Linked DNA regions of Geothrix sp. 21YS21S-2. The main gene of each other region encodes a partner of the protein of the gene in region 2 in a complex. Links are inferred from orthologs where the notes say so. Each region holds a gene or a part of one and is shown on either strand. Other genes may lie near its edges.

Region 1 (10,687 bases), 1.2 Mb from region 2 along the record:
GTCCCCGCCCTTGGTGAGGATGTCGGGCTGCAGGGCCGTGATGAGCTCGAGGGGGGTGTCCTCCTCGAAGCGCACCACCGCGTCCACGCTGCGCAGGCCCAGGAGGACCCGGGCCCGGGCGGCCTCGTCCTGGAGGGGGCGGGAGGGCCCCTTGAGCCGGGCCACGGAGGCGTCGGAGTTCAGGCCGACCACCAGGAAGTCCCCCAGGGCCCGGGCGTCCTCCAGGTACTGCACGTGGCCGGGGTGGATCAGGTCGAAGCAACCGTTGGTAAAACAGAGTTTCCCGTTCCGGTTGGGGTGGGCGCTGAGGAAGGACTGGGCGTCGGTGAAGTAGCGGGCGGGTGAAGTCATGGGATTCCTGGGGTAAGCTGGTAGTTCCGGCCGACGGCCGGTTTCAAGAGGATGCCATGCCGCTGTATGAATACCGCTGCGAAACCTGCGGCGAAAAGGAAGAAAAACTGGAGGGGTTTTCCGCCCCCACCGAGCACGCCTGCGAGCACTGCGGGGCCGGCATGGGCATGAAGCGCCAGATCTCCCGGACGGCCTTCAACCTGTCCGGCGGAGGGTGGCATGCCCAGGGCTATTCCGGGTCCGCCCCCGAGAAGAAGGAGGCCGCTTCGGAGGCCCCGGCCGCCCCCAAGGGGGGCTGCTCCGGAGGCTGCGCCTGCCATTCCCCGGCCAAGGACAACTGAAAATCGGGATTGTGGCTGGACATTTCCCTGAATTTCGGTAACATTTCAGATTCCCGGGTCCCATGGGCCCGTGGAATTTTCGCCCGACGTCATCCCGCATGACCTCTTCGGCGCCGGCAAGCGGCGAATACCTTGCTGCATGCCCAAAACATAGGAGGATGGTGTGCCAACCATCAATCAGCTGATCCGCCAGGGGCGGAGCACCTTTGAGAACAAGACCAAGAGCCCGGCGCTGGACGCCTGCCCGCAGAAGCGCGGCGTGTGCACCCGGGTCTTCACCACGACGCCCAAGAAGCCGAACTCGGCCCTCCGCAAGGTGGCCCGCGTGCGCCTCACCAACGGCATCGAGTGCACCACCTACATCCCCGGCGTGGGCCACAACCTGCAGGAGCACAGCATCGTGCTCATCCGCGGCGGTCGCGTGAAGGATCTCCCGGGCGTGCGCTACCACGTGGTCCGCGGCACCCTGGATGCCACCGGCGTCGCCGGCCGCAACCAGTCCCGTTCCAAGTACGGCGCCAAGCGCCCCAAGGCGGGTGCCGTCGCCGCCAAGAAGAAGTGAGGTAGACATGAGCCGCCGTTCCAGCCCCGCCAAGCGCGAAATCCTGCCGGATCCCGTCTACAACAGCCTCACCGTCTCCAAGTTCATCAACGTCCTGATGGAGCGCGGGAAGAAGTCCACCGCCGAGCGCATCCTCTACGGTGCGCTTGAGATCGTGGCCAAGAAGTCCGGCGAGGAGGCCCTCGAGGCCTTCCAGAAGGCCCTCAACAACATCAAGCCCTCCGTCGAGGTGAAGTCCCGCCGCGTCGGCGGCGCCACCTACCAGGTTCCCGTGGAGGTCCCCCAGGGCCGCCGCCAGTCCCTGGCGATGCGCTGGCTGAAGACCTATTCCGCCGGCCGCGGCGAGCGCACCATGCGCGACAAGCTCGCCGGCGAGATCCTGGACGCCATGAACTTCCGCGGTTCCTCCGTGAAGAAGAAGGACGACGTCCACAAGATGGCCGAGGCCAACAAGGCCTTCGCCCACTTCCGCTGGTAGGTACAGGACCTGCATGACCGGGGCCGATCATGACGGATCGGCCCCCGTTTTTGCACAGTGAACGTTGATCCCGCGTCTGATATTTGATTTCTGAACTCTGAAGGAGGCCCCCGTGGCCCGCACGACTCCCCTCGAGCGCTACCGAAACATCGGCATCATGGCCCACATCGATGCCGGCAAGACCACGACGACGGAGCGTATCCTCTATTACACCGGCAAGATCCACAAGATCGGCGAGGTGCATGAGGGCGCGGCCACCACCGACTGGATGGTCCAGGAACAGGAGCGCGGCATCACCATCACCTCCGCGGCCATCACGGCCTCCTGGACGGCCCAGACGGGCTTCCTCAAGGACATCGAGCACCGCGTCAACATCATCGACACCCCCGGGCACGTGGACTTCACCGCCGAGGTGGAGCGCAGCCTGCGCGTGCTGGACGGTTCCGTGGCGGTGTTCTGCGCCGTCGGCGGCGTCGAGCCCCAGAGCGAGACCGTGTGGCGCCAGGCCGACAAGTACGGCGTGCCCCGCCTGGGCTTCGTGAACAAGATGGACCGCCCCGGCGCCGACTTCTTCCGCGTCTGCGAGATGATGCGCACCCGCATCAAGGCCCGGCCCATGCCCATCCAGATCCCCATCGGGGCCGAGGAGCACTTCAAGGGCGTGGTCGACCTGGTCCTCATGAAGGGCCTGACCTTCAGCGAGGGCGACAAGGGCTTCGAGGTGGAGTACGGCGAGATCCCCGAGGATCTGGTCGACACCGCCAACGAGTGGCACGAGAAGATGGTCGAGATGGTCGCCGAGACCGACGACGTCCTGATGGACAAGTACCTCAGCGGCGAGACCCTCACCGAGGACGAGATCCGCACCGGCATCCGCAAGGGCTGCCTGAGCCTCGCCTTCACCCCCATGTGCTGCGGCTCGGCGTTCAAGAACAAGGGCGTCCAGCCCCTGCTCGACTGCGTCGTCAGCTACATGCCCAGCCCCCTGGACGTGCCCGCCATCCAGGGCCACGACCTCGACGGCAACCCGATCGAGCGCCAGGCCAAGGACAGTGAGCCCTTCAGCGCCCTGATCTTCAAGATCATGGCCGACCCCTTCGTGGGCAGCCTCGCCTTCATCCGCGTCTACTCCGGCGTCCTCGCCGCGGGCTCGGGCGTCTACAACGCCAACAAGGGCCGCCGCGAGCGCATCGGGCGCCTCCTCCAGATGCACGCCAACAAGCGCGAGGACATCGACGAGGTCCGCACGGGCGACATCGGCGCCGCCGTGGGCTTCAAGGACGTCCTCACCGGGCAGACCATCTGCGACGAGAACCACCCCGTGATCCTGGAGTCCATGGACTTCCCGGATCCCGTCATCCAGGTGTCCATCGAGCCCAAGACCAAGGTCGACCAGGAGAAGATGGGCATCGCCCTCAGCCGCCTGGCCCAGGAGGATCCCACCTTCAAGGTGAAGACCGACCCCGAGACCGGCCAGACCATCATCGCCGGCATGGGCGAGCTCCACCTGGAGATCATCGTCGACCGCATGATGCGCGAGTTCAAGGTGGAAGCCAACGTGGGCAAGCCCATGGTGGCCTACCGCGAAACCATCCGCAAGCGCGTGGAAGCCGAAGGCAAGTTCGTGCGCCAGTCCGGTGGCCGCGGCCAGTACGGCCACGTCAAGATCTACGTCGAGCCCAACGAGCAGGGCAAGGGCTACGAGTTCGTCAACGACATCAAGGGCGGCGTCATCCCCAAGGAATACATCAAGCCCGTCGACCAGGGCATCCAGGAGGCCATGCAGTCCGGCGTCCTGGCCGGCTACCCCTGCGTGGACATCAAGATCACCCTCTACGACGGAAGCTACCACGAGGTGGACTCCAACGAGATGGCGTTCAAGATCGCCGGCTCCATGGGCTTCAAGAACGGCTGCGAGAAGGCCAACCCCGTGCTGCTCGAGCCCATCATGGCCGTCGAGGTCGTGGTCCCCGAGGACTACATGGGCGACGTGATCGGCAACCTGAACAGCCGCCGCGGCCGCATCGAGAACATGGAAGACCGGGCCGGCGTCAAGGTCGTCACCGCCCAGGTCCCCCTGGCCGAGATGTTCGCCTACTCCACCAGCCTGCGCGGCATGACCCAGGGCCGCGGCAACTACACCATGCAGTTCAGCCATTACGACGAGGCTCCCCGGAACGTGGCGGAAGAAGTGATCGCCAAGGTCCGCGGCACCAAGTAGCAGAATTCCGGGCGTCTAGGCGCCGGACGCAGTCACAGCCCCCATCCGGGGGTGAGGTCGCCCGAGATCCCATGGATCGAGACCTCCAAATACGAAGCTCGCCGGGGGGGGAAACCTCCCCTGCAGCCTTGAAAATCAAAAAAAGCCATTGCGAAATCGATGGCTTTTGCTATTCTGACTAGCCCTGTCCCTGCTATCGGGACAACAAAACCCATGGGCGGTCAGCGCCCCACGTCTATGGACGGTACACCCGTCCCACTGGAGTGAAGATGAAAGACAATATTCGCATCCGTCTGCGAGCCTTCGACCACCGTCTGCTGGACCAGTCCACCCGCGAAATCGTGGAGACTGCCAAGCGCACCGGGGCGCAGGTTGCGGGGCCCATCCCCCTTCCCACGCGCACGTCGAAGTACACCGTCAACCGCTCTCCCCACGTCGACAAGAAGAGCCGCGACCAGTTCGAGATCCGCACCCACAAGCGGCTCCTCGACATCCTGAACCCCACGCAGAACACCGTGGACACCCTCATGCGCCTGGACCTCCCGGCGGGTGTGGATGTCGAGATCAAGGTGTTCAGCCGGCAGGGCAACAGGTAAAGGGAGGCGACGATAATGACCAAGGGAATCATCGGCAAGAAGCTGGGCATGACCCAGATCTTCAATGAAAAGGGACAGGTTGTCCCGGTAACCGTAATCCAGGCCGGCCCGTGCGTGGTCGTGATGCGCAAGACCGTGGCCCGCGACGGCTACGAGGCCGTGCAGGTGGGGTTTGTGGATCCCGCCGGCGGCAAGCGCGCCTCCAAGCCCGAGAAGGGCCACTGCGAGAAGCACGGCGTGGCCCCCGTCCGGGTGCTCCGCGAGCTGAAGGTGGACGCCACCGACACGCTCAAGGAAGGCGACTCCATCCTGGCTGGCGAGTTCGAGGGCGGCGCGAAGGTGCACGTCACCGGCATCAGCAAGGGCAAGGGCTTCGCCGGCGTCATGAAGCGCCACCACTTCAAGGGCGGCCGCGCGACCCACGGCTCCATGTTCCACCGCGCCCCCGGCTCCATCGGCGGCTCGTCCTACCCCTCCCGTGTGTGGCCCGGTATGCGCATGGGCGGCCACATGGGCGCCGAGCAGGTCACCGTCCGCAATCTGGAAGTGGCCCGCGTCGACGCCGAGAACAACCTGCTGCTCATCAAAGGCGCCGTTCCCGGCCCCAAGGGCGGCTACGTCGTGATCAAGCAGGAGGCGTAACATGGCGGTCTTCTCTCATCCCGTTCTGAACCTGGAAAACAAGCAGGTCGACACCGTCGAGCTCATGGCCGAGGTGTTCAAGCTTGAAGAGATCAACAACCACCTGATCTGGGAATCCGTGCGGCACCACCTGGCCAGGCGCCGGGCCGGCACCGCCAAGACCAAGGACAAGTCCGAGGTCTCCGGTTCGGGTCGCAAGCTTTGGAAGCAGAAGGGCACCGGTCGCGCCCGCGTCGGTTCCATCCGCTCCATCATCTGGAAGGGCGGCGGCACGGCCCACGGTCCGAACCCCCGCTGCTTCGACTACGCGTTCCCCAAGCGGGCCCGCCGTTCCGCCCTGCGGAACGCCCTCTCCGCCAAGTTCGCCTCCGGGCAGGTGGTGGTCGTCGAGAACTGGGCTGTGGATTCCCACAAGACCAAGTCCCTCATCGCGACCCTGACCAAGCTGGGCGTGGACGGTTCGGCCCTCCTGGTCGGCACCTCCGACAAGGCGACCCTTGCCGCGGGCAACAACCCCAAGCTCCACACCATCGAGAGCCTGGGCGTCAACGTCTATGACCTTCTGAAGTTCGACCAGGTTGTCTTCTCCAAGGAAGCCATTCTGGCCCTCCAGGAAGTGGTGAAGCCATGACCAAGATTTTCGAAGTGATCCGCAAGCCCCTCCTCACCGAGAAGGGACAGCTCCTGCGCGAGGCCAACATCCAGGTCTTCGAGGTCGCCGTCTGGGCCTCCAAGCACCAGATCAAGGAAGCCGCCGAACTCCTTCTCCAGGCGAAGGTCAAGTCCATCCGCACCGTCAAGATGCCCAGCAAGAGCAAGCGTCTCGGCCGTTGGATGGGCACGACCGGAAACAAGAAGAAGGCCTATATCGAACTGGTCGAGGCCACCGAGGCCGCGCAGTAGCGACCGTTCATCCATTCGCCGGGCGGACAAGAAATGCCACTATCGCCCGGCCACTTTGAGGCATGAGGATAATCATGAGCATCAAGCTGCTCAAACCCACGACCCCCGGTCAGCGGGGCATGTCCAAGCAGGGCTTCGAGGAGATCACCACCGATCGCCCCGAGCGCACCCTCCTCGGCACCCGCACCCGTTCGGGTGGCCGGTCCAACACGGGCCGCATCACCACCCGCCACATCGGCGGCGGCCACAAGCGCCGCTACCGCATCATCGACTTCAAGCGCAACAAGGCTGACGTTCCGGCCCGGGTCGCCACCATCGAGTACGACCCCAACCGCTCCGCCCGCATCGCGCTCCTGATCTACGCCGACGGCGAGAAGCGCTACATCCTGGCCCCCGACGGCCTGGAAGTGGGCCGCACCGTCCTGTCCGGCAAGAACGCGGACATCCTGGTTGGCAATTCCCTGCCCATCAAGAACATCCCGCTCGGCACCGAAGTCCACAACATCGAGCTGAAGCCCGGCAAGGGCGGGCAGATCGCCCGCGCCGCCGGCACCTTCGCCCAGGTGGTGGCCAAGGACGTCGACTACGCCCAGCTGCGCATGCCCTCCGGCGAGATCCGCAAGATCCACCTCGAGTGCTACGCCACCATCGGCAAGGTCGGCAACCTGCAGCACGAGAACGTCGCCCTGGGCAAGGCCGGCCGTCGCATCTGGCTGGGCGTTCGCCCGACGGTCCGCGGCGTGGTCATGAACCCGGTGGATCACCCCCACGGCGGCGGCGAAGGCCGCACCTCCGGCGGCCGTCACCCCGTGACGCCCTGGGGCCAGCCGACTCGCGGCTACAAGACGCGCTCCAACAAGCGCACCACCAAATTCATCGTCAAGCGGATCAACTAGGAGGGGTAGTCAATGGCTCGTTCGCTTAAAAAAGGTCCGTTCATCGATGCCCACCTCCAGAAGAAGGTGGACACCGCCCAGCAGCTCAACGACAAGCGGGTCATCAAGACCTGGTCGCGGCGCTCCACGGTGGTCCCCACGATGATCGGCCTCACCATCGCCGTGCACAACGGCAACAAGTTCATCCCTGTCTACGTCACCGACAACATGGTGGGCCACAAGCTGGGGGAGTTCTCCCTGACCCGCACCTTCAGGGGCCACGCCGGCAAGTCCGACGCCAAGGCCAAGGGGAAGTAAGATGACGACCATCGTAAGCACCGCCACGCTCCGGCACCTTCGCGGCTCCGCCCAGAAGGCCCGGCTCGTGATCGATCTCATCCGCGGCAAGAAGGTGGGCGAGGCCCAGTGGATCCTGGCCTCCACCAAGAAGTACGCCGCCGGCCACATCAAGAAGATCCTGGACTCCGCGGTGGCCAACGCCATCGACAAGGATGCCGCCGTCAACCCCGACGAGCTCTTCGTCAAGAGCGCCTTCGTGGACGAGGGCTTCCGCATGAAGCGTGTCCGCCCCGCCCCCATGGGCCGGGCCTACCGCGTGCAGAAGCGCACCTGCCACATCACGCTCCAACTCGGCCGGGAGGAATAAACCATGGGTCAGAAAGTTCATCCGTACGGATTCCGTCTTGTCCACAACAAGAACTGGCACTCCAAGTGGTTTTCCAAGCGTGAGTACGCGACCCTCCTCCACGAGGATCTCAAGCTCCGCCGCGAACTGAAGAAGCAGCTCCACGGCCTGAACGCCATGGTGTCCAAGATCGACATCGAGCGCGCCGCCGACAAGGTGACCGTGCGCATCTTCACCGCCCGCCCCGGCATCGTCATCGGCCGCAAGGGCGCGGAGATCGACAAGCTCCGCGAGGAGCTCCAGGCCAAGCTCAAGCGCCCCGTGAGCGTCGACATCCAGGAGATCAAGAAGCCCGAGATCGACGCGCAGCTCGTGGCCGAGGGCGTCGCCCAGCAGCTCGAGCGCCGCATCGCCTTCCGCCGTGCCATGCGCAAGGCCGAGGAAGCCGCCATCCGCTTCGGCGCCAAGGGTTTCAAGATCAAGGTTTCCGGTCGTCTGAACGGTGCCGAGATCGCCCGCACCGAGGACTATCTCTCCGGCCAGATGCCCCTCCAGACGATCCGGGCCAACGTTGACTACGGCTTTGCCGAGGCCAACACCACCTACGGCATCATCGGCGTCAAGGTGTGGGTCAACCTCGCCGAAGCCGCCGTCGAAACCGTGAAGCGCTGAGGTAACAGCCATGTTGATGCCTAATAAGGTCAAGCACCGCAAAGTCCAGAAGGGCCGCACCTGCGGCGTCTCGACCCGCGGCAACGAAATTTCCTTCGGCGACTATGGACTCAAGGCCCTCGAGCACTGCTGGCTCACCAACCGGCAGATCGAGGCCGCCCGTATCGCCATGACCCGCCACATCAAGCGCGGCGGGCGCATCTGGATCCGGATCTTCCCCGACCGGCCCACCACCAGCAAGCCGGCCGAGACCCGCATGGGTTCCGGCAAGGGCGCGCCCGATGGCTGGGTTGCCGTGATCCGTCCCGGCCGCATCCTGTTCGAGATGGAAGGTGTGGACGAAGCCACTGCGAAGGAGGCCCTGCGCCTCGCGCAGATGAAGCTCTCCGTGGCCACCGAGTTCATCTCCCGAACCCCCCCGGAAGAGTGAGAGGCACGAGATGAACAAGAAGAATCCATTCAGCGAACTGGCTGGCAAGAGCATCGAGGAGCTGGCGCAGCTGGAGGCCGACCTGGCCGCCAAGCGGTTCACCCTCCGCTTCCAGCATGCCGTGGGACAGGTGGAGAACACTGCCGAGATCCGCAAGACGCGTCGCGAACTGGCCCGCGTCAAGACCGCCCTCAAGTCCAAACTGGCTGTGTGAGGAAACCATGAGCCTAGAACATAAGATGATTCGCAGTGGCGTAGTGGTCTCCAACAAGGCCGACAAGACGGTGGTGGTGAAGGTGGAGCGCAAGTTCCAGCACCCCCTGTACTCCCGGACCGTGAAGCAGACCGCGAAATTCATGGCCCATGACGAGACCAATGCCTGCCAGATCGGCGACGTGGTCAAGATCGTGGAGTCCCGTCCCCTTTCCAAGCGCAAGCGCTGGATGGTCCTCGAGATCACCCAGAAAGCTGGCGAGTAAGGAGCCGATATGATTCAGATGGGATCCATGCTAACCGTCGCCGACAACTCCGGCGCAAAGAAGATCTGCTGCATCCTGCCCCTGGGCGGCGGTGTGGGCAGGATCGCCCAGCTGGGCGACGTCATCACCGCTTCCGTCAAGGAAGCCATCCCGGGCGGCACGGTCAAGAAGAAGGCCGTCGTCCAGGCCGTCATCGTCCGCCAGCGGAAGGCCTTCCGCCGCAAGGACGGGTCCTACATCCGCTTCGACGAGAACGCCGCCGTCATCATCAAGAAGGATGGCGAACCGGTCGGAACCCGCGTCTTCGGACCCGTGGCCCGCGAGCTGCGCGAGCGGAAGTACATGAAGATCGTTTCCCTCGCCCCTGAGGTGCTCTAATGGACAAACCGACCAAGATGAAGCTCAAGAAGGGCGACGAAGTGGTCGTCATCGCGGGCAAGGAAAAGGGCAAGCGCGGCCAGATCGCCAAGGTCCAGCCCGCCACCAACAAGGTGATCGTCGGCGGCCTGAACATGATCAAGAAGGCCACCAAGCCCAACCAGCAGACCGGTGAAGGCGGCGGCATCATCTCCAAGGAGGCTCCCATCCACGCCTCCAACGTGATGCTGATCGACCCCACCACCCAGAAGCCCACCCGCAAGCGGGCCGAGTAAGAATTTTCCATCCCGTTCCTTCACATCTGTGAGAGAATGGCCATTCCGCCGATGGATGTCCGTCGGCGGAACACTTTGACAACCGAGGTTGGAAGGAAACGGGCCGGACCGCCGGTACCAAGCCCTTTCGCCCTCCCGAACCCTGGGGATGTAGTCGTCCCCCGGAAATGGAGGAAAGAATGCCTACTAGTGCGGAACCCCGCATCAAGGCCCGTTACCACGCCGAAGTGGCCGGGAAGCTTCAATCGGAATTCGGGTACACCTCTGCGATGCAAGTGCCCCGTTTGAACAAGATCGTCATCAACATGGGCGTCGGCGACGCCATCCAGAACATCAAGGTCCTGGACGTCGCCGTGGAAGAGCTCACCGCGATCGCCGGCCAGAAGGCCGTCGTCCGGAAGGCCAAGAAGAGCGTCGCCCAGTTCAAGCTGCGCGAGGGCATGCCCATCGCCTGCATGGTGACCCTGCGTGGCAACCGCATGTGGGAATTCCTGGACCGCCTGGTGAGCCTGTCGCTCCCCCGCGTCCGCGACTTCCGCGGCGTCCCCACCAAGTCCTTCGACGGACGCGGCAACTACACGCTCGGCCTCAAGGACCAGCTGATCTTCCAGGAGATCGACTACTCCAAGGTTGAAAAGATGAAGGGGATGAACATCACCTTCGTGACTTCAGCGCCCACGGACCCCGAGGCCCGTGCCCTGCTTGCCCACCTGGGCATGCCTTTCCGGAAATAGGGAGCCCACATGGCTAGCACCAACAAGATCTACAAGGACAGCGTCAAGCCCAAGTTTTCCACTCAGCACCGGAACCGCTGCAAGGTGTGCGGCCGTCCCCGGGG
Region 2 (10,676 bases):
CATCCTCGGCCCCTGCGCCGGGGGCGCCGTCTACAGCCCCGCCCTCACCGACTTCATCATGATGGTCAAGAAGACCAGCCACATGTTCATCACGGGACCCGACGTGGTGAAGACCGTCACCCACGAGGACGTCTCCATGGACGACCTGGGCGGAGCCGTCATCCACTCCACGAAGAGCGGAGTGGCCCACTTCGTAGCCGAGGACGAGAAGGACGCCCTCGCCAGCCTGCGCAACCTCCTCTCCTATCTCCCGTCCAACAACATGGAGGACGCGCCAAGGGTCGAAACCGGCGACGATCCCAACCGCCGGGAGGAGGCCCTCAACACCATCGTCCCCGACGATCCGCGCAAGGCCTACGACATGCACGAAGTCATCGGCCACGTGGTCGACAACGGCGAGTTCCTGGAGGTCCACGCGACCTTCGCCGGCAACATCATCGTGGGCTTCGCCCGCATGGACGGGCACACCGTGGGCATCGTGGCCAACCAGCCGCTGGTGCTCGCCGGGGTCCTGGACATCGACGCCTCCGTGAAGGGCGCCCGGTTCGTCAGGTTCTGCGACGCCTTCAACATCCCCATCATCACCTTCGAGGACGTCCCCGGCTTCATGCCCGGCGTCGACCAGGAGCACCGCGGCATCATCCTCCACGGCGCCAAGCTGCTCTACGCCTACTGCGAGGCCACCGTCCCCAAGCTCACCGTCATCACCCGCAAGGCCTACGGCGGCGCCTACGACGTGATGAGCTCCAAGCACATCCGGGGCGACTACAACGTCTCCTGGCCCACGGGCGAGATCGCCGTCATGGGCCCCGACGGCGCCGTGAACATCATCTTCCGCAAGGAGATCTCCGAGGCCGGGGATCCCGCGGCCAAGCGCGCCGAGCTCATCGAGCTCTACAAGGACAAGTTCGCCAACCCCTTCGTGGCCGCCGGCCGGGGCTACCTGGACGACGTGATCGACCCCGCCGACACCCGCGCCCGCCTCATCGAGGCCCTGAAGATCTCCCAGAACAAGCGCGACACCAATCCCCCGCGCAAGCACAGCACCATGCCTTTGTGAGGTGAGAGATGGGCAACAAGACCAGCATCAAGGAACTCGCGAAGCATCTCACCACGCCCTACAGCCACCTCGAGCTCGGCCAGGTCAACGACCACGCCGCCTACGTCATGAACTTCAAGGACGTGTATCCCTTCCACCGGCACATCCAGGACGAGCTCTACCTGGTGCTCCAGGGGGAGATCACCATCCGGTTCAAGAACGCGGCCCCCATCCGCCTGCGCAAGGGCGAGAGCACCGTGGTCCGGGCCTACACCACCCACTCCTCCGAATCCCTGGAGGGGGCGCTGGTGCTCATGGTGAAGCCCAAGGAAATGTTCCCCCATCCCTCTGAAGTGGAGTAGCGGACATGGCAGCCACACCCTTGATGATCTGCGAAACCCTCCTTCGGGACGCGCACCAGAGCCTCCTGGCCACGCGCATGCGAACCGAGGACATGCTTCCCCTTTGCGAGGCCCTGGACGAGATCGGCTACTGGTCCCTGGAAGTGTGGGGCGGCGCCACCTTCGACTCCGCCATCCGCTTCCTGGGCGAGGATCCCTGGGAGCGCCTGCGGGCGCTCAGGAAGGCCCTGCCGAGGACCCGCCTGCAGATGCTGCTGCGCGGCCAGAACGTCGTCGGCTACAAGCACTACCCCGACGACATCCTCGAGCACTTCATCCGGCTGGCGAGGAAGAACGGCATCGACGTCTTCCGCATCTTCGACGCCCTGAACGACCTGCGCAACATGGAACCCGCCATGCGGTTCGCCAAGGCCGCCGGGGGCCACGTGCAGGGGACCATCTCATACACCATCAGCCCCTTCCACACGGACAAGGCCTTCGTGCAGATGGGCCGGGACCTCAAGTCCATGGGCGCCGATTCCATCGCCCTCAAGGACATGGCCGGCCTGATCACCCCCTACATCGCCTATGACCTCGTCAAGGCGCTCAAGGAGGAGGTGGGCCTTCCGGTGCAGCTGCACACCCACTACACCTCCGGCTTCGGCACGGCCGCGCTCATCAAGGCGGCGGAAGCCGGCGTGGACGTGGTGGACACCGCCATCTCGTCGATGTCCATGTCCACCTCCCAGCCCCCCACGGAGACCATCGTCGCCGCCCTCAAGGGCCAGCCGCGGGACACGGGGCTGGACCTGGCCAGGCTCGCCGACATCTCCCGCCGCATGGAGAAGATCCGCAAGAAGTACGCGAGCTTCGAGGCCGGCGTGGCCGCGGTGGACGTCAACGTCCTGCAGTTCCAGGTGCCGGGCGGCATGCTCAGCAACCTGGTGGGCCAGCTCCGCTCCCAGGGCGCCATGGACAAGTACTACGAGGTCCTGGACGAGATCCCCAAGGTGCGCAAGGAGATGGGCTATCCGCCCCTGGTGACCCCCTCCAGCCAGATCGTGGGCACCCAGGCCACCCTCAACGTGGTCCTGGGCGAGCGCTACAAGGTGATCCCCGAGGAGGTGAAGCAGTACTTCCGCGGCTGCTACGGCAAGCCCCCCGCGCCCATGGACCCCGACATCCAGAAGCTGGCCATCGGCAGCGAGAAGCCCATCACCTGCCGGCCCGCGGAGCTGCTCGAGCCCGGCTGGGAGGCGGCGAAGAAGGAGATCGGGGACCTGGCGGAGAGCGACGAGGACATCTGCTCCTACGCCCTCTTCCCCCAGATCGCCAAGCCCTTCCTGGCGCGCCGCCGCCAGGGCCTGGGCGGCAAGGAGGAGGTGGCCGCGGCCATCGCCGCCGCGCTGTTCGCGCAGACCGACGCCAAGGCCGCCAAGCCCGCCGCCGGGCCCGTGCGGGCCGGCTCCATGTGGAAGATGGCCGGCAGGACCGGCGCTCAGAGGGGATGGTGATCCGATGCCGACCAAATTCAAGCTGACCCTGGAAGGCAACGCCTACGACGTGGAGCGCCGCGAAGGACTCATGGTGGTCAACGGCGTGGAATTTTCCCTGGCCACCAAGGAGAACCAGATACTCATCGCCGGCACCCCCCACACCGTCAAGCTCGGCGCCGGGGTGGCCGAGGTGGACGGCATCTCCTACACGGTCTCCGCCGAGGGCCTGGAGGAACCCCCCCAGGCCCGGGGACGGCGCGCCGCCAGCTCCAACGCCGCCGCCGAAGCCGGGGCCCTGGTGGCCATCATGCCCGGCCTCATCATCAAGATCCTCAAGAAGGAAGGGGACCGGGTGGAGGCCGGCGAGGTCATCCTCGTCCTGGAGGCCATGAAGATGCAGAACGAGCTCCAGGCCAAAGCCGCCGGCGTCATCCGCCAGATGAACGTCAAGCAGGGCGACAACGTGGAGATGCGGCAGGTGCTCTGCGTCATCGAGTAGGCGGGTAATGGAAGGGGGAGGCACCCTTCAGAAGTTCCGGCCGCCCATGCCCTGGGCGGCCGGAATTTTTAGGGGGCACGGGTCTTGATTCGATTTTTATACACCTATATTGGTCGGTGAGACCCATGCTCTCTAGCGCTCCAGGGATGGGTCCCCTGAATGTTTGAACGTATCCCCTCAGCCACCCCCGTCCATCCGAAAGTGCTGATCTGCAAAAGGATTTTGGGCTTTTCCTCGGCGATCCTCGGTCCCCTCGGCGCCTCGGCGTTAGGTTTTTTGCCGGTTGCCGCGGCGCGAGTAATCTTTGCGTCGGCATAACCTAGGAAAATTTTAACGCCGAGGCGCCGAGGAAACCGAGGATCGCCGAGGAAAAGCAAAAATTGCATTAACCCAATTATCATCAGCGTTGGATACCCGGCTGATGGGATACGTTTGAACTAGCACTACTGTGTCCTTAAATATCAGACAAGGCAATGGCTTTTGCTCCTTTTGATCCTTGTTTTTCCTGGCCATCCTATTCAGCCCCGTTCCAGTAGGGCCAGCGATGGCATGGGTCGAGTCACGTTGCATGTCAACGCCGACCCATCCTGGCGCTGGCCCTGCCGGAACAGGGATAAATTGGATTTTAGGGAAAAGGCAGGATAAAGACTGCCTGTTTGATAATCCGCGTTCCTATGCGGATTTTGCTCTTCCATGGGTTGGGCAACATGCCAGAGTTCGCACCCGGATCCGCTCCAGGCACCGCGACAGGGATTTCGAACCATTCGTGACGTATCTGGGACTTCAGGTCGCCCAAGGGTTGGACCGGAGCGGGGCCGGCAACAACGCCCCCGAGCCAAACCCCGGGAAGTGAGTCAAACTGGACATCTTGACTCACCCGGAAGGACTCCATGGCCAAGCTCCCCGTCATCGCCCTCGACGGCCCCTCAGGGGTCGGCAAGTCCACCACGGCCAAGGCCGTGGCCCAGGCCCTGGGGTGGCAGTACCTGGATACCGGGGCCATGTACCGGGCCACGGCCCTGGCGCTGCGGCGCGCGGGGGTGGGGCTGGAGGACCGGGAGGGGCTGGAGCGGGCCCTGGCGGGGCTTCGCATCCAGCAGCGGGGAACCCGGGAGTTCCTGGGGGACGAGGACGTCAGCGACGCGATCCGCTCGCCGGAGGTGAGCCGCATGGTCACGCCGGTGTCCGCGGACGGACGGGTGCGGGAGGTGCTGGTGGACCAGCAGCGGGCCATCGCGGGCTCGGGGGGCTGGGTGGTGGACGGGCGGGACATCGGGACGGTGGTGTTCCCGGACGCGTGCTGCAAGGTGTTCCTCACGGCCAGCGTGGAGGTGCGGGCCCGCCGCCGGGCGCTGGAGCTGGAGGCCAAGGGGACGCCCCAGCCCCTGGCGGAGGTGGCGGCGGACATCCAGCGCCGGGACCTGGCGGACTCCACCCGGGCCGTCGCTCCCCTCAGGAAGGCCGGGGACGCGGTGGAGCTGGACTCCGGGGGAATGAGCCTGGAGGAGGTGGTCCAGTGGATCGTGGGGCTCCACAGGCGCCACTGAGGGCGGCTCCCGCGTTGATGGGCAGGCGCGTGGGGGAATCCCGGAGCTTCCGGCGTCACACCCGGAATTCGTCGGGGCGCCATTCCTGGATGCGCTTCTTGATGGCCTCGCCGCCCAGCTCCTCCGCCAGGGCCTCCTTGACGCGGGTCTCCAGCTCGGCGTCCGAGGCGAAGCGCAGGGCGACGAACTGGCCGGGCTTCAGGCGGGCGATCTGGGCCTGCATGGCCTCGGGCAGCAGGGCCTTCATGCGCAGCGTCTCCTCCAGGCGGATGACCCGGTCCTGCACCCGCAGGGCGTAGATCCGCGTCTTGAGGAACAGGATGCCGAGGAAGGCCAGGAGCACGAGCTGGGTGAAGGCCCCGGCGTGGCCGCGGATGGCGCCGTAGGCGGCCAGGACGATGCAGACGACCAGCAGCCCGAAACCCCAGTAGTGGTACCCGGGATCCAGACGGCGGTGGGTGGCGTAGGACTGGGTCATGGGGGGCTCCTCAGCGGGCGGGACGGAAGGCCTTGAGGACGGCGGGGTCCGTCTCCAGGATCGGGCCTCCGGCGAGCTCGATGCAGTAGGGGATGGCGGGGAAGACCGCGTCCAGGCACTCCCGGATGGACTTGGGCCGGCCCGGGAGGTTCACCACGAGGCTGGCGCCCCGCAGGCCGGCCATCTGCCGGCTAAGGATGGCGGTGGGGACGTACTGCAGGGAAACGGCGCGCATGCGCTCCCCGAAGCCGTCCAGGATGCGGGGGCACACGGCCCGGGTGGCCTCGGGCGTCACGTCCCTGGGCGAGGGCCCCGTGCCGCCCGTGGTGAGCACCAGGCAGCAGCCCTCGTCGTCGCACAGGGCCTTGAGGGTGGCCTCGATGACGGGCTGCTCGTCGGGGATGACGTGGTAGCTTTCCTCCCACTCGGTGGTGAGGTAGGCCTTGAGGGTGTCCCGGATGGCGGGGCCGCCCAGGTCCTCGTAGACGCCCTTGCTGGCGCGGTCGGAGATGGTGACGATGCCGATGCGTGGTCTCATGCCATGATCCTACTCCAAAACGCGCGAAGGGCGCCCGGAGGCGCCCTTCAGCGGAGGCGGGAAGGCCTACTTGTGGTCGTGGCCGCAGTCGGGGCCGTGGACGTGCTCGGTCTCGGCGGGCTGGACGGAATCGGGGGACCCGCCCTCCTGGTGCTCCAGCTCGCCGCCCTCGAGGCCGCCCGCGTCGAAACGGGCCGCGGGGATGCCCGCCTCGCGGCGGCGCTCCAGCTCGACCAGGGCCGCGAAGGCGTCCTTGTCCAGCAGCTCCTCGGTGACGGTGGCCGCAGCCACCATCATCTGGAAGATCTTGTCGGTGCGCACCCGGCCCTTGATCTCGGTGGTGGAGCCGCGCTTCTCGAGGCTGGCCTTGAAGGCCTCGAAGGGCTGGGGCACCTTGTGCTCTTCCATGATGGCGCGGATCTCGGCGTCGATCTCCTCGTCGGTGACCTGGAGGTCCTCGGCGTTGCCGATGGCCTGCAGGAGGTAGCCGGAGCGCACGGCGCGCTCGGCGTCCTGCATGCGGCTCTGGCGGTAGCCGGCCCAGTTGATGTTCTTGGGGTCCACGCCCTGGCGCGCGGCCATCTCGGCGAACTCCTGGCAATAGTCGTCGAGCTGGAGGCTCACCATGGAGGAGGGCACCTCGAAGGGGGCGGCGTCCAGCAGGGTGTCGAGGAGGGTGGAGTGGAGGCGGGCCACGGCGTCGCGCTCGGCGGCCTCTTCCAGGTCCTTCTTCACGAAGGCCTTCAGGTCCTCGAGGCTCTCGTGGGCGCCCAGGTCCTTGGCGAAGTCGTCGCCCAGCTCGGGGATCTCCCGGGCGCGCAGGTCCTTGAGGGTGGCCTCGTAGGCCACGGACTTGCCGGCCATGGCGCGGTTGGCGTCCTCGGCGGGGATGGTGATGGAGAACTTCTTCGTCTCGTCGGTCTTCATGCCGAGGATCTCGGCGTCGAAGGGACGGCCCTCGGCCAGCTGGATGACCTGGTCGGTGTAGCTCACGGGCTTCATGCCCTGGGGCTTGACCTTGATGTCCAGGGTGGCGTAGTGGCCGATGGCGGCGGGGGTCTCTTCCACGGGGATGAACTTGGCGTGCTGCTGGCGCAGGGACTCCAGATGCTCGGCGATGGCCTCCTCGTCGATGGCGCGCTTCTTCTTGGTGACGCTCAGGCCCTTGTAGCCGGGCAGGGCGACCTCGGGGGCCACGTCGAACTGGGCGCGGAAGACACCCTCGGCGCCCTCCTTCAGCTCGATCTTCTCCAGGGCGGGCCGGGAGATGGGGGTGGCGCCGGCCTGCGCGGCGGCGGCCATGAAGTGGCGGGTGACGAGGTTCTCCGCGACCTCGGACTGGATCTCGCGCTCGTAGCGCTTCATGAGCACGTCCTTGGGGGCCTTGCCGGGACGGAAGCCGGGCACCTTGACCTTCGGGGCGATCTTGGCGAGGACCTTGCCGAACTCCTCGTTGACCTCGGCGGCCGGGACCGTGACGTCGATGGACTTCCGGGTGGAGGTGTGGTGCGTGAGGCTGGACTGCATGGGTGCTCCTGGAACAGGTTGAGGTGCTTCGGGCGGGCGGTGGTGCGAATGGCGGGACTCGAACCCGCACGGTGTGAACCGCTGGAACCTAAATCCAGTGCGTCTACCAGTTCCGCCACATTCGCAAAGACTTTGCTGCAGGTTCCTCGTGGTGCGCCCGGAGCGACTCGAACGCCCGACCCTCAGGTTCGAAGCCTGATGCTCTATCCAGCTGAGCTACGGGCGCACAACGAAACCGCTATTTTGCCATGAATCCGGCGGGAATTCACGCTTCAATCGGCAGGGGCAGACAGGCACCACGCGTCGGCCTGGGCGTTCCGGGCCAGCGTTTCCAGGTCCGGGCCGGAAAGGCCCATGTGCTGGGCGGCTTTCCACTCGCCTGGCAGGTCGGTGGGGATGACCCCGGGATCGTCGGTGCCCAGGGCGCAGCGCACGCCCGCCTTGAGCAGGCGGGGCAGGGGATGGACGCCGAGGTCCGGCACCAGGGCGCGGTTGGAGGTGGGGCACACGTCCAGGGGGATCCGCCGGTCCGCCAGCAGTTCCACCAGGGCAGGGTCCGCCGCGGCCCGCACGCCGTGGACGATGCGCTCGACCCCGGCGTCCAGGATGGCGTCGCGGACGTTGCCGCCCGGGCCGTTCTCGCCGGCGTGGGCCGCCAGGCGCAGGCCCGCCTTGCGGGCCCGCTCGAACACCGGGGCCCAGTGGCGGAAGGGGACCCGCTCCAGGCCTCCCGTGGAGAAGCCGACCACCCACGAAGGCCGCTCCGGCAGCACCAGGTCCAGCACCTCGTGGCCGTGGTCCACGCCGAAGTGGTTCACGGCGTCGATGATCACCGCGATGCGGATGCCGGCTCGGCGGGCCTCCCGGATACCCTCGTCGAGGCCTTTCCACAGCTCGTCCAGCCGCAGGAAGGCCGCCTGCTTCACCAGCAGGTGCGGGGAGACCCAGAGATCCACGCCCCGGGGCGCGCCGCTGTCCCCGGGGAGCCGGGCGGCCGCGGCGCGCACCGCGTCCCGCACGGCCCCCGCGTCGCGCAGGAACCGGCAGCCGAAGAAGAAGGCCTCGATGAAACCCTCAAACGGGACGGCCTCCCCGCGCCACAGGGCTTCCAGGGACGCCGGCGCCGCCAGTCCCCGCTCCCGGGCCCGGTCCCGCACCCACCGGGGATCCAGGCCGCCTTCCAGGTGGGCATGGCGGTCGATCCCGGGGCAGGCGGGCAGGCTTGTCATGCCTATTCGTCGTAGTCGTCCATCTGCAGGTCGCCGGGGTCCACCCCCTCGGCCCGCGCGCCGGAGATGCCGAGGCTCTCCTCGAGGGTGTCCTCGGTGGCGGGGTCCACGTCGCCTTCGGGAATGAAGTCATCGTCGATGGCCAGCGCAACCTTTTCCTTCTTGACGGCCTTGGGCTTGGCCGGCGCCTCCTTCTGGTTCGCGCCGCACTTGGGGCACAGGGGGTCCGGTTTCGTGAAGTCGTAGAACTTCGCTCCGCATCCGAAACAGGTCCATTTCTTTCCAAGATTCGCCATGGCTTCCTCAATCCCGTTTAAGGGTCAAGGATTTACCATGATTCGAGCCCCGTGTCACCAGGAAGAATGGCCTAGTGCGCGCCCCAGGGAGCCGGCCCGAGCCGGGAGGGGTCTCCCGCGCATAGCTGCTGGACAACCGTTTGGTAGAAAATCTGGTGCTGGTTTTCCAGGTCCAGGCCGTATCTTTCCACGAACGAGGCCCGGCTCCGGTCCAGCTCGTCCCGGAGGACGGGGTAGAGGCTGCCTTCCTGCTGGGCCTGGGTGACCTTGGCGGGGAAGTAGAGCTCGATGTCGCCCACCAGCACCCGGGCGCTGCGTTCGGCGTTCATGCGCACGCGGGGGTCCAGGAGGGCCCCCTGGGGCTCCGCGATGGCATCCGGGATGCGCTGGGTGAGGGTGGAGGGGTGGGATTCCACCGGCGCGGACCGCTCCTCCTCCTTGACGCCCGCCAGGTAGGACAGGCGCGCCTCGGCGCAGAGCGCCAGGGCCCGCACGTGGCTGGGGTGGTCGATGGCGTCCTGCAGGCCGCTGTCCACGAGGAGCAGCGCCACGGTCTTCCTGCGCAGGCGCAGGGGGAGGATGAGGATGTCCCGGGCTTGGAAGCGGCTCAGGGGGGCCAGGAGAGCCTGGTAGGCCGGGCCGGGGCCGGCCACGAGGCGGGCGCGGCCGCCGAGCAGCTCCTCCAGGTCCGCGGGGGGGACCACCGGGCTGCCGGCTTTGGGGGATTCGCCGTCGAAGCCCCGGTGGGCGTAGACGGTGGCGATGCCCTGCTTGAGGACGAAAAGGGCGCTGCGCTCCACGAAGAGCTGGGTGGCGTCCAGGAGGTGCTTGAGCACCTCGCCCTGGGTGTGGGCGTCCTCCATGAGGTCCAGCCCGGCGCCCAGGTTCCCGTCGGTCGCCGGGACGGCAGGGGGCGGTTCGGGAGCCACCACCTGCACGGGTTCGGGCACCGGCACGGAGGCCAGGATGGAGGCCACCAGGGCGTCGTCCGGCGCCAGGTGCCCGGTGGCGTCGCTCCAGGCGAGCATCACCTGCTCGAGGAGGGCCTGCTGCCGGGTGTCGACCCATTGCTGCAGCAGATTCTTCAGAGAGGCCTGCACATTCTCGTCCATGTCGTTCCCGATTTGAGGCAATGGTACCCCAAAACCCGCCCGGCCAACCCCCGGCTGGCAATTATTCCGCCGGGGCGATAGGATTCACCCAGGATTCCAGGGCCCCAACAGGGAGTGAACAGGCATGGCCGATCTTTTGATCCAGGTGCGCGAGGTGGACGGTGTCGCGGTGATGCGGCCCGAGGGCTTCATCAACGCCCATACGGTCCGGATGTTCGAGGAAGCCCTCGAAAGGCTCGTGGCCGAAGGACGTTTCACCATCCTCCTGGACTGCCAGGCCCTCAACTACATCAGCTCGGCCGGCCTGGGGGCCATCATGGGCCTCATCGAGACGGTCCGGGACAACGGCGGGGACATCCTCCTCTGCAACCTCCACGAGAACGTCTTCGCGATCTTCGACACCCTCGGGTTCACCCAGCTCTACCGGGTTTTCCCCACCGAAACCGAAGCCTTCCAGGCCATGGGCGGGAAGGGCTGAGTGCGGGCCGCTCCCGATCCCGAGAGCTTCCGGCTGGTCATCCCCAGCCAGACGCGGTACCTGAACCTGGTCACGGGCCTGGCCAAGCGGGCTTCG

The links.
Region 1: the proteins of tig (region 2) and rpsG are in contact, whole or in part, in a crystal structure (PDB 3GTY), measured with the Thermotoga maritima proteins. The link is inferred for Geothrix sp. 21YS21S-2 from one-to-one orthologs. Residues at the interface, in WP_004081061.1 of Thermotoga maritima: Glu122, Val124, Val129, Leu130, Tyr133, Glu188, Gly259, Ile262, Tyr263, Glu266, Ser270, Glu273, Gln274, Glu277, Arg308, Gln311, Ile312, Ser315, Tyr316, Glu325, Arg329, Arg336, Leu363, Phe366, Trp367, Arg373, Leu377, Arg381, Leu384, Glu387; in WP_004081843.1 of Thermotoga maritima: Lys34, Lys52, Lys55, Glu59, Arg62, Gln63, Glu66, Asn67, Lys69, Val71, Arg95, Ala109, Lys110, Lys111, Gly112, Arg113, Pro114, Glu117, Glu121, Ile124, Ala125, Tyr127, Asn128, Asn129, Thr130, Gly131, Lys135, Asp139, Arg142, Met143.

Annotation. Positions count from the first base shown.
Region 1 is NZ_CP132910.1:2,972,807-2,983,493, reverse strand. Bases 1-2,996 are described here. They hold rpsG (30S ribosomal protein S7), read left to right. Parts: upstream 1-1,261; coding sequence 1,262-1,732; downstream 1,733-2,996. Other genes in these bases: fusA (elongation factor G), read left to right, coding at 1,845-2,996; rpsL (30S ribosomal protein S12), read left to right, coding at 856-1,254; RAH40_RS13110 (zinc ribbon domain-containing protein), read left to right, coding at 408-692; rfaE2 (D-glycero-beta-D-manno-heptose 1-phosphate adenylyltransferase), read right to left, coding at 1-351. In the rest of the region: more of fusA, read left to right, coding at 2,997-3,953; rpsJ (30S ribosomal protein S10), read left to right, coding at 4,223-4,549; rplC (50S ribosomal protein L3), read left to right, coding at 4,565-5,191; rplD (50S ribosomal protein L4), read left to right, coding at 5,193-5,822; RAH40_RS13075 (50S ribosomal protein L23), read left to right, coding at 5,819-6,094; rplB (50S ribosomal protein L2), read left to right, coding at 6,169-6,990; rpsS (30S ribosomal protein S19), read left to right, coding at 7,003-7,287; rplV (50S ribosomal protein L22), read left to right, coding at 7,289-7,636; rpsC (30S ribosomal protein S3), read left to right, coding at 7,640-8,287; rplP (50S ribosomal protein L16), read left to right, coding at 8,298-8,717; rpmC (50S ribosomal protein L29), read left to right, coding at 8,728-8,931; rpsQ (30S ribosomal protein S17), read left to right, coding at 8,939-9,196; rplN (50S ribosomal protein L14), read left to right, coding at 9,206-9,574; rplX (50S ribosomal protein L24), read left to right, coding at 9,574-9,849; rplE (50S ribosomal protein L5), read left to right, coding at 10,029-10,583; RAH40_RS13020 (type Z 30S ribosomal protein S14), read left to right, coding at 10,593-10,687.
Region 2 is NZ_CP132910.1:1,819,586-1,830,261, reverse strand. The notes cover bases 5,236-8,220. They hold tig (trigger factor), read right to left. Parts: upstream 7,466-8,220; coding sequence 6,005-7,465; downstream 5,236-6,004. Other genes in these bases: RAH40_RS08225 (hypothetical protein), read right to left, coding at 7,738-8,220; mog (molybdopterin adenylyltransferase), read right to left, coding at 5,411-5,938; RAH40_RS08250 (DUF6526 family protein), read right to left, coding at 5,236-5,400. Outside these bases: RAH40_RS08275 (acyl-CoA carboxylase subunit beta), read left to right, coding at 1-1,060; RAH40_RS08270 (cupin domain-containing protein), read left to right, coding at 1,069-1,401; RAH40_RS08265 (pyruvate carboxylase subunit B), read left to right, coding at 1,407-2,894; RAH40_RS08260 (biotin/lipoyl-containing protein), read left to right, coding at 2,899-3,375; cmk ((d)CMP kinase), read left to right, coding at 4,266-4,922; more of RAH40_RS08250, read right to left, coding at 4,978-5,235; more of RAH40_RS08225, read right to left, coding at 8,221-8,694; RAH40_RS08220 (FYDLN acid domain-containing protein), read right to left, coding at 8,697-8,990; RAH40_RS08215 (hypothetical protein), read right to left, coding at 9,062-10,102; RAH40_RS08210 (STAS domain-containing protein), read left to right, coding at 10,227-10,580; RAH40_RS08205 (ATP-binding protein), read left to right, coding at 10,581-10,676. UniProt on the Bacillus subtilis protein: Involved in protein export. Acts as a chaperone by maintaining the newly synthesized protein in an open conformation. Functions as a peptidyl-prolyl cis-trans isomerase.